One region of the Lysinibacillus sp. LK3 genome, then DNA from elsewhere that is predicted to be linked to it. Evidence: riboswitches for the same ligand, from Rfam matches in the RefSeq annotation. Region 1 holds a riboswitch; the other holds the start of a gene.
What was found. A riboswitch is a leader RNA that binds a small molecule or an ion and turns the genes downstream of it on or off. The one in region 1 is predicted to bind S-adenosylmethionine.

Region 1 (6,074 bases):
ACGCGTTAATTTCTCTAATGTAATATCATGTGTCAATTTAACATTGGCCGTTAACGCACTTAGACTTGTTAAAGCATTTGTTAATTTACCTGGTAATAGCTTTAGTTGCAACCAAGGTGATGTTAAAATAATGCCTGCACATTCATATTGTCTCTTTTGCAGTGTATGGAGGATTAATGTTGCACCTAGTCCATGCCCTATTACAAAGGTTGGTAAATTATATGAAAAAGCATTTTCAATCAGGTTTCTTGTATACTTATTGTACAATTTGAAGTCTTCATCATGGACTCGAGCAAACCTTGCATTACCCCCATGATTCGGTAAATCTCCCATGACTATGTGGAAGCCTTCTAATCTTAATTTCTCTATCAGCCATGCATACCAACGGTGATTTTCATAAGCACCATGAAGAATAGCAATCACAGCTTTTGCTTGTCCATCAGCTTCCCATTTCCACATTACATAGTCCTCCTAAAAAATAATTACACTTTGATTATATCGAAATAAATAGCACATTTTAATTTTATATTTCCATAAAGTTGCGTATTTGATACGATAATACTACATTATAGAAAGAAAAGAGGCGATTTTCATGATTTATCCATTTAAAGATAAAACGCCAAAGATCGATCCGTCTGTTTTCATTGCTGACTACGCAACTGTTACGGGCGACGTAACAATTGGCGCCGAAACAACCATTTGGTTTAATACGGTTATTCGTGGTGATGTTTCCCCAACGATTATTGGTAAACGTGTCAGTATCCAAGATCTTTGCTGTTTACACCAAAGCCCAAAATATCCGCTCATTATTGAAGATGAGGTAACAGTTGGACACCAAGTCACTTTACATAGTTGTACAATTCGCAAAAATGCCTTAATCGGTATGGGATCCATTATTTTAGACGGAGCTGAGATTGGAGAAGGTGCATTTATTGGAGCTGGAAGCCTAGTACCTCCTGGTAAAGTCATTCCTCCAAATAGTTTAGCATTAGGTCGTCCAGCAAAAGTTGTCCGAGAATTAAATGCTGAAGATAAAGAGGATATGGAACGCATCGTACGAGAATACGCAGAAAAAGGTCAATATTATAAATCACTTCAGAAATAAATAACCTACACAAAAAATCAATACTAACGAAAAAATCCCTCGCGTTTTCGTGTACCGAATATGTTCACGAATCCTAGCGAGGTATTTTTGTAAAAAAAACAAAAGGAGCAATGTTGCCCCTTTGCTTATTAATACATCAGAATAATTTTCTAATGACTTCATTACTTTAGTTCAATAGTTTATAAACGTGCTTTTTCTCGTAGCGCGTCTGCTTTATCAATTTGCTCCCATGGTACATTTAAATCTGTACGACCAAAATGTCCATACGCAGCAGTTTGTTTATAAATTGGACGACGAAGATCAAGCATTTTAATGATACCTGCTGGGCGTAAATCGAATAGCTCGCGTACCCATTCAACGATCTCGCTTTCTTTCACTCTACCTGTGCCAAATGTATCGACAGCAATGGAAACAGGCTGAGCAACGCCAATCGCATAGGCAAGTTGCACTTCAGCACGCTCTGCTAAGCCAGCTGCTACGATGTTTTTCGCTACATAACGTGCTGCATATGCCGCCGAACGGTCTACCTTGGTTGCATCCTTACCTGAGAAGGCACCACCACCGTGACGTGCATAACCACCGTATGTATCAACAATGATTTTACGTCCTGTTAATCCAGCATCACCTTTTGGCCCACCAATTACAAAACGGCCAGTTGGATTGATGAAGTATTTCGTATTAGCATCTAATAATTCACTCGGTACAACTGGTGCAATAACAAATTCTTTTAAATCTGCTTGAATTTGTTCAAGTGTTGCTTCTTCATCATGCTGTGTTGAAATAACAATTGTATCCACGCGAACCGGTACATTATTGTCATCATATTCAATCGTTACTTGCGTTTTACCATCAGGACGTAAATAGGCAAGTTCACTTGATTTACGTACTTCTGTTAAACGGCGTGCTAATTTGTGTGCCAAGCTAATTGGTAATGGCATTAGCTCTGGTGTTTCATTACATGCATAGCCAAACATTAAGCCTTGGTCACCAGCACCAATTGCTTCTATATCAGCATCTGTCATAGAGCCTTCACGTGCCTCTAATGCCTGATCAACACCTTGAGCAATATCAGGTGATTGTTCGCCAATTGCCACAAGCACCGCTAAGTTCTCAGCATCAAAGCCATATTTACCTCGTGTATAGCCAATTTCAGCTACAGTGTCACGAACAATACCTTTAATATCCACATAAGTAGAAGTAGTAATTTCTCCTGCTACTAATACTAATCCTGTTGTTACAGTTGTTTCACACGCTACACGTGCATTTGGATCTTCTGCTAAAATAGCATCTAAAATGGCATCCGAGATTTGGTCACAAATCTTATCTGGATGTCCTTCTGTTACACTCTCTGATGTAAACAGTCGACGGTTTGTCATTTGGTTTTCCTCCTAAATACTCTTACAATAAGTAGTTGTGTATGAATACGGTACTCATTACCCATGTCAAGTCCGCTCCTAAGGATTGAACTCTCAAGCCGTTACTGCTGCTTTTAACACGAGGATTTCGAAAGATCCGTCATTATAATAAGGAAAGAACTACATATACTTACCTTTACATTGATTTTTAACAATAAAAAAATCCTTTTCTCACGTTACTTTACATGAGGAAAGGAATAATGACTGCGTAACCTTTCACTCTTATCGTTCAAGGGATGTTCCCTTGCATCAGGTTGGCACCAACGCATGTCGTGAAATAGTTCATGCAGGTTGCCGGGTTTCACAGGGCCTGACCCTCCACCAGCTCGGGATAAGAGTATCCGTTCAATCTCATGTTACTGAAAAGGTCGAACGTTGTCAAATATTTTCTTATGTATTACTGTATAGAAAGGAAAGAACTTATTACACAAAAACTTTTCATACTTGGATGATGATGTAAATAGAAGCAAATTAATCCCTACAACATACCTAGCTACTTGTGGTAACATATGTGTGGCTCAATTTTCGTGCCTAATTACAGTAGGATTGATGGTATTCTACTCGAAAAACATTATTTTTTGTCAGTTTATTGAAAAGTGGTAAAAACTCTAAAATAATTTCTTAATTAGTATAGATTATTTAAGCAATTGTGTTATACTATTTTTGAAATTAAGAAAAAATCCCTCTAAATCAAGGGAATACTATAAAAAAGGATGGTATTTAATCGATGAATTCAGTAGAAATTGCAAACGAACTGAAGGAATTATTAAACGGCGGTAACATTAATGTTCAACTTTCAGTACCACAATTAGCAGAAAAAGCTACATCTCGTGGTGAAGCAATGTTAACAGTAGATGGCGCAGTTCGTGCAGAAACTGGCAAATACACTGGTCGTTCACCTAAAGATAAATATACGGTAGAAGAAGAAAGCACAAAAGATCAAATTGACTGGGGTAAAGTCAACCAACCGATTTCTTCTGAAGTGTTCGATAACCTATATGTAAAAGTAATAAAATATTTAAAAGAACGTGACGAGTTATTCGTATTCAAAGGCTTTGCAGGTGCTGACAAAGACTCACAATTAAGCATTCAAGTTATCAATGAATACGCATGGCACAATCTTTTTGCTCATCAATTATTTATCCGTCCAACAGCAGATGAATTAGCTTCTCATGTTGCCGACTTCACTGTCATCTCAGCTCCTAACTTTAAAGCAGATCCTGCGGTTGATGGTACTGCTTCTGAAACATTCATCATCGTATCACTTGAAAAGAAAATTATTTTAATTGGTGGTACAGAATATGCTGGTGAAATGAAAAAATCTATCTTTGGTATCATGAACTACTTATTACCACAACAAGGTATTCTTTCAATGCACTGCTCAGCAAACGTTGGTGAAGCTGGCGATGTAGCGTTATTCTTCGGTCTATCTGGTACTGGTAAAACGACGTTATCAGCTGATCCTGATCGTAAGCTAATCGGTGACGATGAACACGGTTGGTCTGATAATGGTGTATTCAACATTGAGGGTGGCTGCTATGCAAAAACAATCAACCTTTCTGCTGAAAAAGAACCAGAAATCTACAATGCAATCCGCTTCGGCTCTGTATTAGAAAACGTAGCTGTTGATCCAGAAACTCGTATTTGTGACTATGATGATGGTTCACTAACAGAAAATACACGTGTAGCTTATCCAATCCAATACATCGAAAATATCGTTGATCCTTCTGTTGCAGGTCATCCAAAAACAATCATCTTCCTAACAGCTGATGCATTTGGCGTATTACCTCCAATCAGTAAATTAACAAAAGAACAAGCGATGTATCACTTCCTAAGCGGGTTCACTTCTAAACTTGCTGGAACTGAACGTGGTGTGACTGAGCCAGAACCAGTATTCTCTACTTGCTTCGGGTCTCCATTCCTTCCACTTCCTGCAACAGTATACGCAGAAATGTTAGGACAAAAAATTGACGAGCACGGTGCACAGGTATACTTAGTAAACACTGGTTGGACTGGTGGCGAATATGGCACAGGTAGCCGTATGAAACTATCTTACACACGTACAATGGTCCGTGCAGCAATCGATGGTAAATTAGCAGATGTTGAAACAACACAAGATGCTGTGTTTGGTTTACACATTCCAAAAGCAGTTGAAGGCGTACCTTCAGAAGTGTTAAATCCTCGTGAAGCTTGGGCAGATAAAGCTGCATACGATGCAAAAGCTGCTGAGCTTGCAGGCTTATTCAACGAAAACTTCAAGAAATTCTCAAACGTTTCTGAAGCCATCACTACACTTGGTGGTCCATTAAAATAACGTCTATATAAAAGACAAAGGGAACAATTTATTCGTTCCCTTTGTCTTTTTGTTTTCTCTATGCTTTATTGTTGTTTCATCCACTTGCAAAGAGCACGGACAGTTTCACGATTTTTTGCTGGTGGATATTGATGTGCATAGTTAAGATCATACCAAGTTTCGAATGATTTATTTGCTTCCTCTAAAAAAAATGCCAATTGTCTGGCATGTTCAATATCCACATTTTCATCACGATAGCCATGAATGATAAGAACGGGAGCTGTTATACGCTCTATCTCAAAAAGTGGTGTTCTTGCATCATACGCTTCTGGTACACGATTAGGTGTTCCTCCAATAACACGCTTCATCATTCTGCGCATATCTGTACGTTCCCAATAAGTGGCCGTTGCATCAGAAACACCTGCCCATGTTACAACAGAAGTAATATCCCTTCTTAAAATAGCTGTCCACAGAGCCATAATACCACCTCGTGAAAAACCAAAAACATGGATATTGTCATTGCAGAATTGTTTGAGTACATCTACGGCATAGACCGCATCGTAACGGTCTGCCCCTGCAAACTCGTCACGCCCCTCTCCCCCACGATTCCCACGATAATATGGGGCAAATACGATAAAGCCCTGCGCCGCAAATTGTGCAATACGAGAGGGTCTTACCATCCCAATGCTTTGCATGCCGCCTCTTAAATATAAAAAGCCATCATATGTACCTTCAGTCTTTGGCTCTGCTAATAATCCTTTTATACGTAAGCCCTGTGAAAGATAGGTTATTTCCGTTAAACGGATAGCTGGATTTGGTGAAGGATAGGGGCGTTTTTCGATAATATCACCATTGTGTGTCACGATGTTTCAGCTCCTCCAGCATTTTCTTCATCCCCTCATCCTTCATGTGAAAACTCAAGTTAGGATGCTGAGCAAATTCTTCATCAGTTAACCAAAGCATGCCTGACGTTTCTAAATCAAATTCTATATCCTCTTGCGCCAAAAATTGTGCAGTGAAAACGGATTTACAAAAAACGTTTTCATCATACACTGCATACTCTGCAAACCATTGAAGATTTTTCACATGAACACCCGTCTCTTCAAAAACTTCTCGAATCGCCGCCTCCTCTAAGGTTTCCCCTTCTTCTAATTTCCCTCCTGGCACTTCTACACCACGTCGTTTATGGACAGTACATAACCATTTATTTTCATGCTTTAAAAGGACAAGGACGTGTTTAGGTTCTACTTTAAATTCGCCT
Region 2 (6,074 bases), on a different contig from region 1:
TCGTGGCTACAGCTATTGGAGATACCCCTTCATCCAAATATGTCTGGGCAGTACCTGTCATTCCCCATAGAATAGCTGCTAGTAATACAAACAATGAATTTAACATTTTTCAGCTCATCCCCGCTTCACATCTTTCTCCATACTAATCATACATATTTATCCAAAATCAAACAATTATCATTTTTACTTTTCTTTTAATTCCAATAGTATGTTTTCTCATGAATGGACGTTATAATAAAAACAGTAAAAGGAGCGAATCGTATGTACAAATCAATTGAAGAGACAGCTATTGATCTTGGTATGCCTGAGGATCAAGTAATGCGTCTAATTTACGAAGGACGCATCCGTTCTGTTTACGATGGCCAACAAATTTTAATCAATAGTGGACAATTCAGCACTTATTTTAAACAATTGGAACGTATAAAAGAGGAAATTGAAATTTGGCGTGCTACTCCTATTCCAGAGGACATAGACGTCAAAGATGAAGACTAAAAGCCCACCATTCATACAATTGAACATTGTTGAATGGCGGGCCTTTTTTAAAGCTTTTATTAGATTGTCACAACAAATCCTGCTCTTTTCCCAATGATTTCAGCATAATCTTCTACCATGACACTCGCTGTTGGATACATCCCTGCTCCAGGACCGATTAATGTTAATGTACCAATATAGTTAGTCTCTAATGCCACCGCATTGAACACATCATCGACTGGATAAAGTGGATGCTCTTTATCAACTAGTTGAGGACCTACTTTTGCAATAATCTTACCGTTAGCTAGTTTTTCCACCTCAGCAACATGGCGGTAACGAAGACCCTTTTCACATGCTTCATGAACCTGTTCAGCAGAGATACTATCGATCCCAATTACCTCTACATCTGACCAGTCAGGCTGCTCACCAAAAGCTAAGGCACTTAATATCATTAATTTTTTAAATGCATCCTGCCCAGATATATCATTATATGGATCTGCTTCGGCATAACCTAAGCCTTGTGCCTCTTTTAAAGCTGTTTCGAACGACCAGCCCTGTGCACGCATTTTTGTTAAAATATAATTACATGTACCATTTAAGACACCTTGTATACGACTTACATCATTTACAAGTAAGATATTTTTCATTGTTTTTATCACAGGTACGCCACCAGCGGTAGTAGCCTCATAGCCTACAAAAACGCCATTAGCTTTTGCAAGATCCTGCAACTCCAAACCTCGTTTGGCAAACATCACTTTATTGGCAGTAATAACATGACATTTATGTTCCACCGCTCGCTTTAAATAACTGTATGCAGGTTCTTCGTTCACAATTGCTTCAAACACTACCTGCATACCTGGCTCTGCTAAGACTTCATCCATACTTGTTGTCATTAAATGTGCTGTACCTGGTACACGTTCACGACTAGCATCTGTCACTAAAATCTTCGCTACCTCTAATTCAATACCTAATTTATTTTTTAGCTCTTCTCGTTTTTCATTTAAAATATGGTAAATCCCCTGACCTACCGTTCCAAATCCTAAAATCGCTGCCTTTATAGTTGCCATTCTTGTTATTCCCTCCAACTTACATTCCGCAGTTTCATTAAAGCTAATTTTCCATGGGGTTGTGTCATGACAATTTGACACCCACCGCAGTCTTTAGCCAACAACTCTCTTTGTATGAGTTTCGCTATTTCTATATGTGTTAGGACACATACAAATTCAAATAATTCAAAATTTAACTTAAAGAAAATTGTATCGCAAATACACGCTTTGCACAAGAAAAATCTTTCTAGGAAGGACATTTGTTTTCTCTAGATGTGCAAAAGAAATCGGTTTCATTCCCTTTATTATACGTTTTATTAATCAATCTATAAGATTTGAACAAATATTGACTATTTACATTTCAATATATGAATGTCTTTCTTCTATTATATATATGTATGCTCAGACACTCATAACAATCCCTTTAAAGAAAAAACTCATTCCCTGTAGCAGCAGAGAATGAGCTTAAAAATATGAGGGGGTTTTAACTTGCTTTTGAAAGCAATTGATAACGATATTGTGCTAAAGCTTGTTGAACAAGACTAATCTCTTCTTCTGTAAAATTTGGTATTGCATACGTACGTTCCACTAATTGAAATGTACCATACTTCAAGTAAAACTCTGTCGCAGGAAGTGAGATATGGCTCACACCGTACTGTTCATATGCCTCAAATACTTCCTTTACAGTAAAGTCCTTTTCAGTAAAAACATGTTCTTGAAATGCTGTATGACCAAATACTTCCTGCCATTTTCTTTCGACTGATGTAAGAAGGTGTTGAATGGATTTATTGTTGACAAATACATGCCCTTCATTTAGCTCATATATTAGATAGGATACAATGTTTTGCGCACTATAGATGTTACCCATTTTAAACACTCCTTTATCATCAGTTTTTGGGAAGAGTAGTCACTGGCTAGGCAACTACTCTTCTATATATTCAAAAGTGGGGGAGCACTTATGAAACATTTACCTTTTAAAAAAAATTTTCGTACTGTTAACTTATTTCCTAGTATATAACATGGATTTAACAAAGTCAATAATACATATAAAATTACTTGGTATTATTTTTTATAAGGTTCTGATAATTAACGGATGCAGTAATAGATTGATGTAGCAACGTTTAACGCATTACCAAATGAGGCTAATCGAATGAGAAAATACGTTAACGTCACAACATCTTACCATTTTCTTTAAACTTTAAGCTTCTACTGTTTGTTCAGTTGTTGTAGCCTGTGTAATGGCTTGATCTAAATCAGCAATAATATCCTCTACTGCCTCTAAACCGATGGATAAGCGAATGAGCGACTCGGTTACACCAGCTTGAACTAATTCGTCTGCTGATAGTTGCTGATGAGTAGTGGAAGCTGGATGAATAATTAATGACTTTGCATCACCTACATTTGCTACATGTGAAAATAATTTCACGCTATCAATAAGCTTTCGCCCAGCTTCTCGTCCACCCTTTATGCCAAATGTAAGCACTGAACCGAAGCCATTTCTTAAATATTTTTTTGCTAACTCATGTGTCGGAAAATCTTCTAGGCCATTATAATTTACATACTCCACAAATGGGTGGTTTTGTAAATACTCAGCCACTGCCAATGCATTTTCGTTGTGTTTAGGGATACGCAGATGAAGCGTTTCTAACCCTTGCAATAAATTAAAAGCAGCATCAGCACTTAATGTTGGACCAAAATCACGTAATAATTGTACACGTAGCTTTGTAGCAAAGGCAGCAGAAGCTGTATCAATTCCATAACGTAGACCATGGTAAGAGGCATCTGGTTCAGTAAAACCAGGGAATCGACCGCTAGTCCAATCAAACTTACCAGCGTCTACAACAACGCCCCCTAAAGTTGTACCATGACCTCCTATCCATTTAGTTGCTGAATGAACTACAACATCTGCGCCGTATTCAATAGGTGTAGAACCGTAAGGAGAAGCGAACGTGCTGTCAATAATTAATGGTAGCCCATTATCATGTGCAATTTTAGCTACTGCCTCAATATCTAAAACCTTTAAACTTGGATTACCATAAACCTCTGCAAAAACAGCTTTTGTTTTATCAGTAATCGCTGCTTTGAAATTCTCTGGGTTTGTTTCATCTACAAAAATTGTTTTAATACCATAGTTTGGTAATGTGTTAGCGAATAAATTATACGTACCACCATATAAAGAACTAGCTGCTACTATCTCATCACCAGCTCCAGCTAGATTTAAAATGGAAAATGCGATAGCTGCTGCACCAGATGAAAGTGCTACTGCTGCTGTTCCACCTTCCAATAAAGCCACACGTTTTTCAAACACATCAACTGTTGGATTGGTAATTCGTGTGTAAATGTTCCCTGCTTCCTCTAAGGCAAAAAGACGTTGCGCATGAGCAGTGTCTTTAAATACGAAAGCAGTTGAGCGATAGACTGGAACTGTGCGAGATCCCGTCACTGGGTCTGGCTCTTGACCACCATGCAACAGCAATGTTTCTGGTTTAAAATTTGTCATTGTGTACCTCCAAATGGTTATTTTTTTACGATGGTACCGGAGATGAGGAGGATTTTCTGTAGAAAACAAAAACCCTCTTCAGCTAAGAAGAGGGTTGCGGTTGCAAGTTTTCCTCCCCTTATCTGCCAGATCCAAGTAAGAATCTGTAGGAATTAGCACCTTAGTAAGCTCATTGCTTACTGGTTGCCGGGCATCATAGGGCCTATCCCTCCGCCGCTCTTGATAAGAGTATGAGATTCAATTTCCATCGTTGTTACACAGTATAAACATAGAGTTTTTTTCTGTCAACATGTAAATTTTATTTTTTCCGAAACTTCTGTCTGCTCTTATACGTAATATGAACGCATACACTATTTTAGAAAAAATTTTGAGAGGAGTATTTTTATGGTAAAGGCCGTGATCATTTTTCTTATGATTGGCTATATAATAGGCTGTATTCACGGCTCTAAAGTGGCTCAATTTTTATCGGGGGTTGATTTAAAAAAGGCTGGCCACGGTAATGCTGGTGCCTCTAATGCCACTCTTTCCCTTGGCTGGAAGTATGGCGTTTTAGTAGCCCTCATCGATATAGGCAAAGGCGTTGTCGCTATTATAGGTGCACATTTTTATCTAGCGGACGCTATTCATTTAACAGAAGAACAAATTTGGCTGCTTACTTATATTATGGCTGCTGGGGTTATTTTAGGTCATAATTTCCCCTTCTACATGGGCTTCAACGGCGGGAAAGGAACGGCCTCCATCATTGGTATTTTACTTGCTGTTGATTGGAAGATTGGTTTATTTGCACTTATTTTATTTGTTATTTTATCCTTTGCAACAAATTATTTAATTGTAGGTGTTCTAGAATTTTATCTCGTGTTTTGTACAGCAACTTATTTATGGATTCCTGGCATTGGCCCAACCATTATAGCTCTTCTTCTTTTTGGCATAGCCATCATCCTGCACCTCGAAAATATTAAACGATTAGTCAATGGAACAGAGCCTAAAGTAACTTCTGCCTTTAAGAAAAAGAAATAATATTTAATGGATATTTTTGTATTTTTTGTGACCGTTTTTTTTCTCTTTATCTACTCATATTGCTGTAAAAAACACCATTTTCACATAGATTTTTTTCTACAATAAAATAGACATATTCTTATCTCAATAAAACATTATACAGGCCGATGTTATGGATAATAATCGTCATTTTTATCGTAGAAAGGATGAGAAAATATGTCTTCACCAAAGCAAGCAGCTACAAAACTTAATTTAAAGCCACTATGGATTGGCTTGGCATTCGCGTTACTAATCATTATTACCTTTTTACCTAACAATGGTGATTTACCTATAGCTGGGCAACGAGCTTTAGCCATTTTAGCTTTTGCAGTCATCCTTTGGGTTACAGAGGCCGTTTCATATCCTGTGAGCTCGGCCATGATCATTGCACTAGTAACTGTTTTACTAGGACTCGCTCCGTCAATGGATAATCCAACTACAGAGCTAGGAACAGCTAGCGCATTAAAATTATCTTTAAGTGGCTTTAGTAATTCTGCCGTTGCTTTAGTAGCAGCAGCTCTTTTTCTAGCCGCAGCAATGCAAATTACTAATCTACATAAACGACTTGCACTTTGGATTCTTTCACTGGTAGGAACGAAAACAAAAGCTATCGTATTTGGCGCTATTTTAGTCTCTATCGTCCTCGCATTTTTTGTACCTTCTGCTACAGCACGAGCTGGCGCAGTAGTACCGATTTTGCTTGGAATGGTGGCAGCATTTGGTTTACCACGTGATAGTCGGCTTGCTGCCTTATTAGTTATTACTTCGGTACAAGCCGTTTCCATTTGGAATATTGGTATTAAAACTGCAGCAGCTCAAAATATGGTGGCTTTAAACTTTATCCAAGAGCAATTTAATGTGGATATTTCATGGGGTGCTTGGCTACTTTATGCAGCCCCCTTCTCAATTATTATGTCGATCTTTTTATTTTTCATTATGATTGCTTTAATTAAACCTGAGACTAGCAATATCGAAGGTGGTAAAGAGGTCATCAAAAAACAGCTTGCAGAGCTTGGCCCATT

Region 2: it holds a riboswitch for S-adenosylmethionine, as region 1 does, so the genes downstream of both, VK91_RS12830 (O-acetylhomoserine aminocarboxypropyltransferase/cysteine synthase family protein) here and metK (methionine adenosyltransferase) in region 1, are expected to answer to the same signal.

Annotation. Positions count from the first base shown of each region.
Region 1 is NZ_LDUJ01000006.1:32,043-38,116, reverse strand. It holds gene VK91_RS04235 (alpha/beta hydrolase) at 1-459, opposite strand, end outside; gene VK91_RS04230 (gamma carbonic anhydrase family protein) at 593-1,105, shown strand; gene metK (methionine adenosyltransferase) at 1,285-2,481, opposite strand; SAM riboswitch class I at 2,740-2,858, opposite strand; gene pckA (phosphoenolpyruvate carboxykinase (ATP)) at 3,248-4,834, shown strand; gene VK91_RS04215 (S9 family peptidase) at 4,900-5,676, opposite strand; gene VK91_RS04210 (NUDIX domain-containing protein) at 5,660-6,074, opposite strand, start outside.
Region 2 is NZ_LDUJ01000017.1:61,861-67,934, reverse strand. It holds gene VK91_RS12850 (DMT family transporter) at 1-106, opposite strand, end outside; gene VK91_RS12845 (hypothetical protein) at 262-492, shown strand; gene VK91_RS12840 (homoserine dehydrogenase) at 552-1,538, opposite strand; gene VK91_RS12835 (hypothetical protein) at 2,002-2,385, opposite strand; gene VK91_RS12830 (O-acetylhomoserine aminocarboxypropyltransferase/cysteine synthase family protein) at 2,716-4,017, opposite strand; SAM riboswitch class I at 4,133-4,246, opposite strand; gene VK91_RS12825 (glycerol-3-phosphate acyltransferase) at 4,402-5,034, shown strand; gene VK91_RS12820 (DASS family sodium-coupled anion symporter) at 5,230-6,074, shown strand, end outside.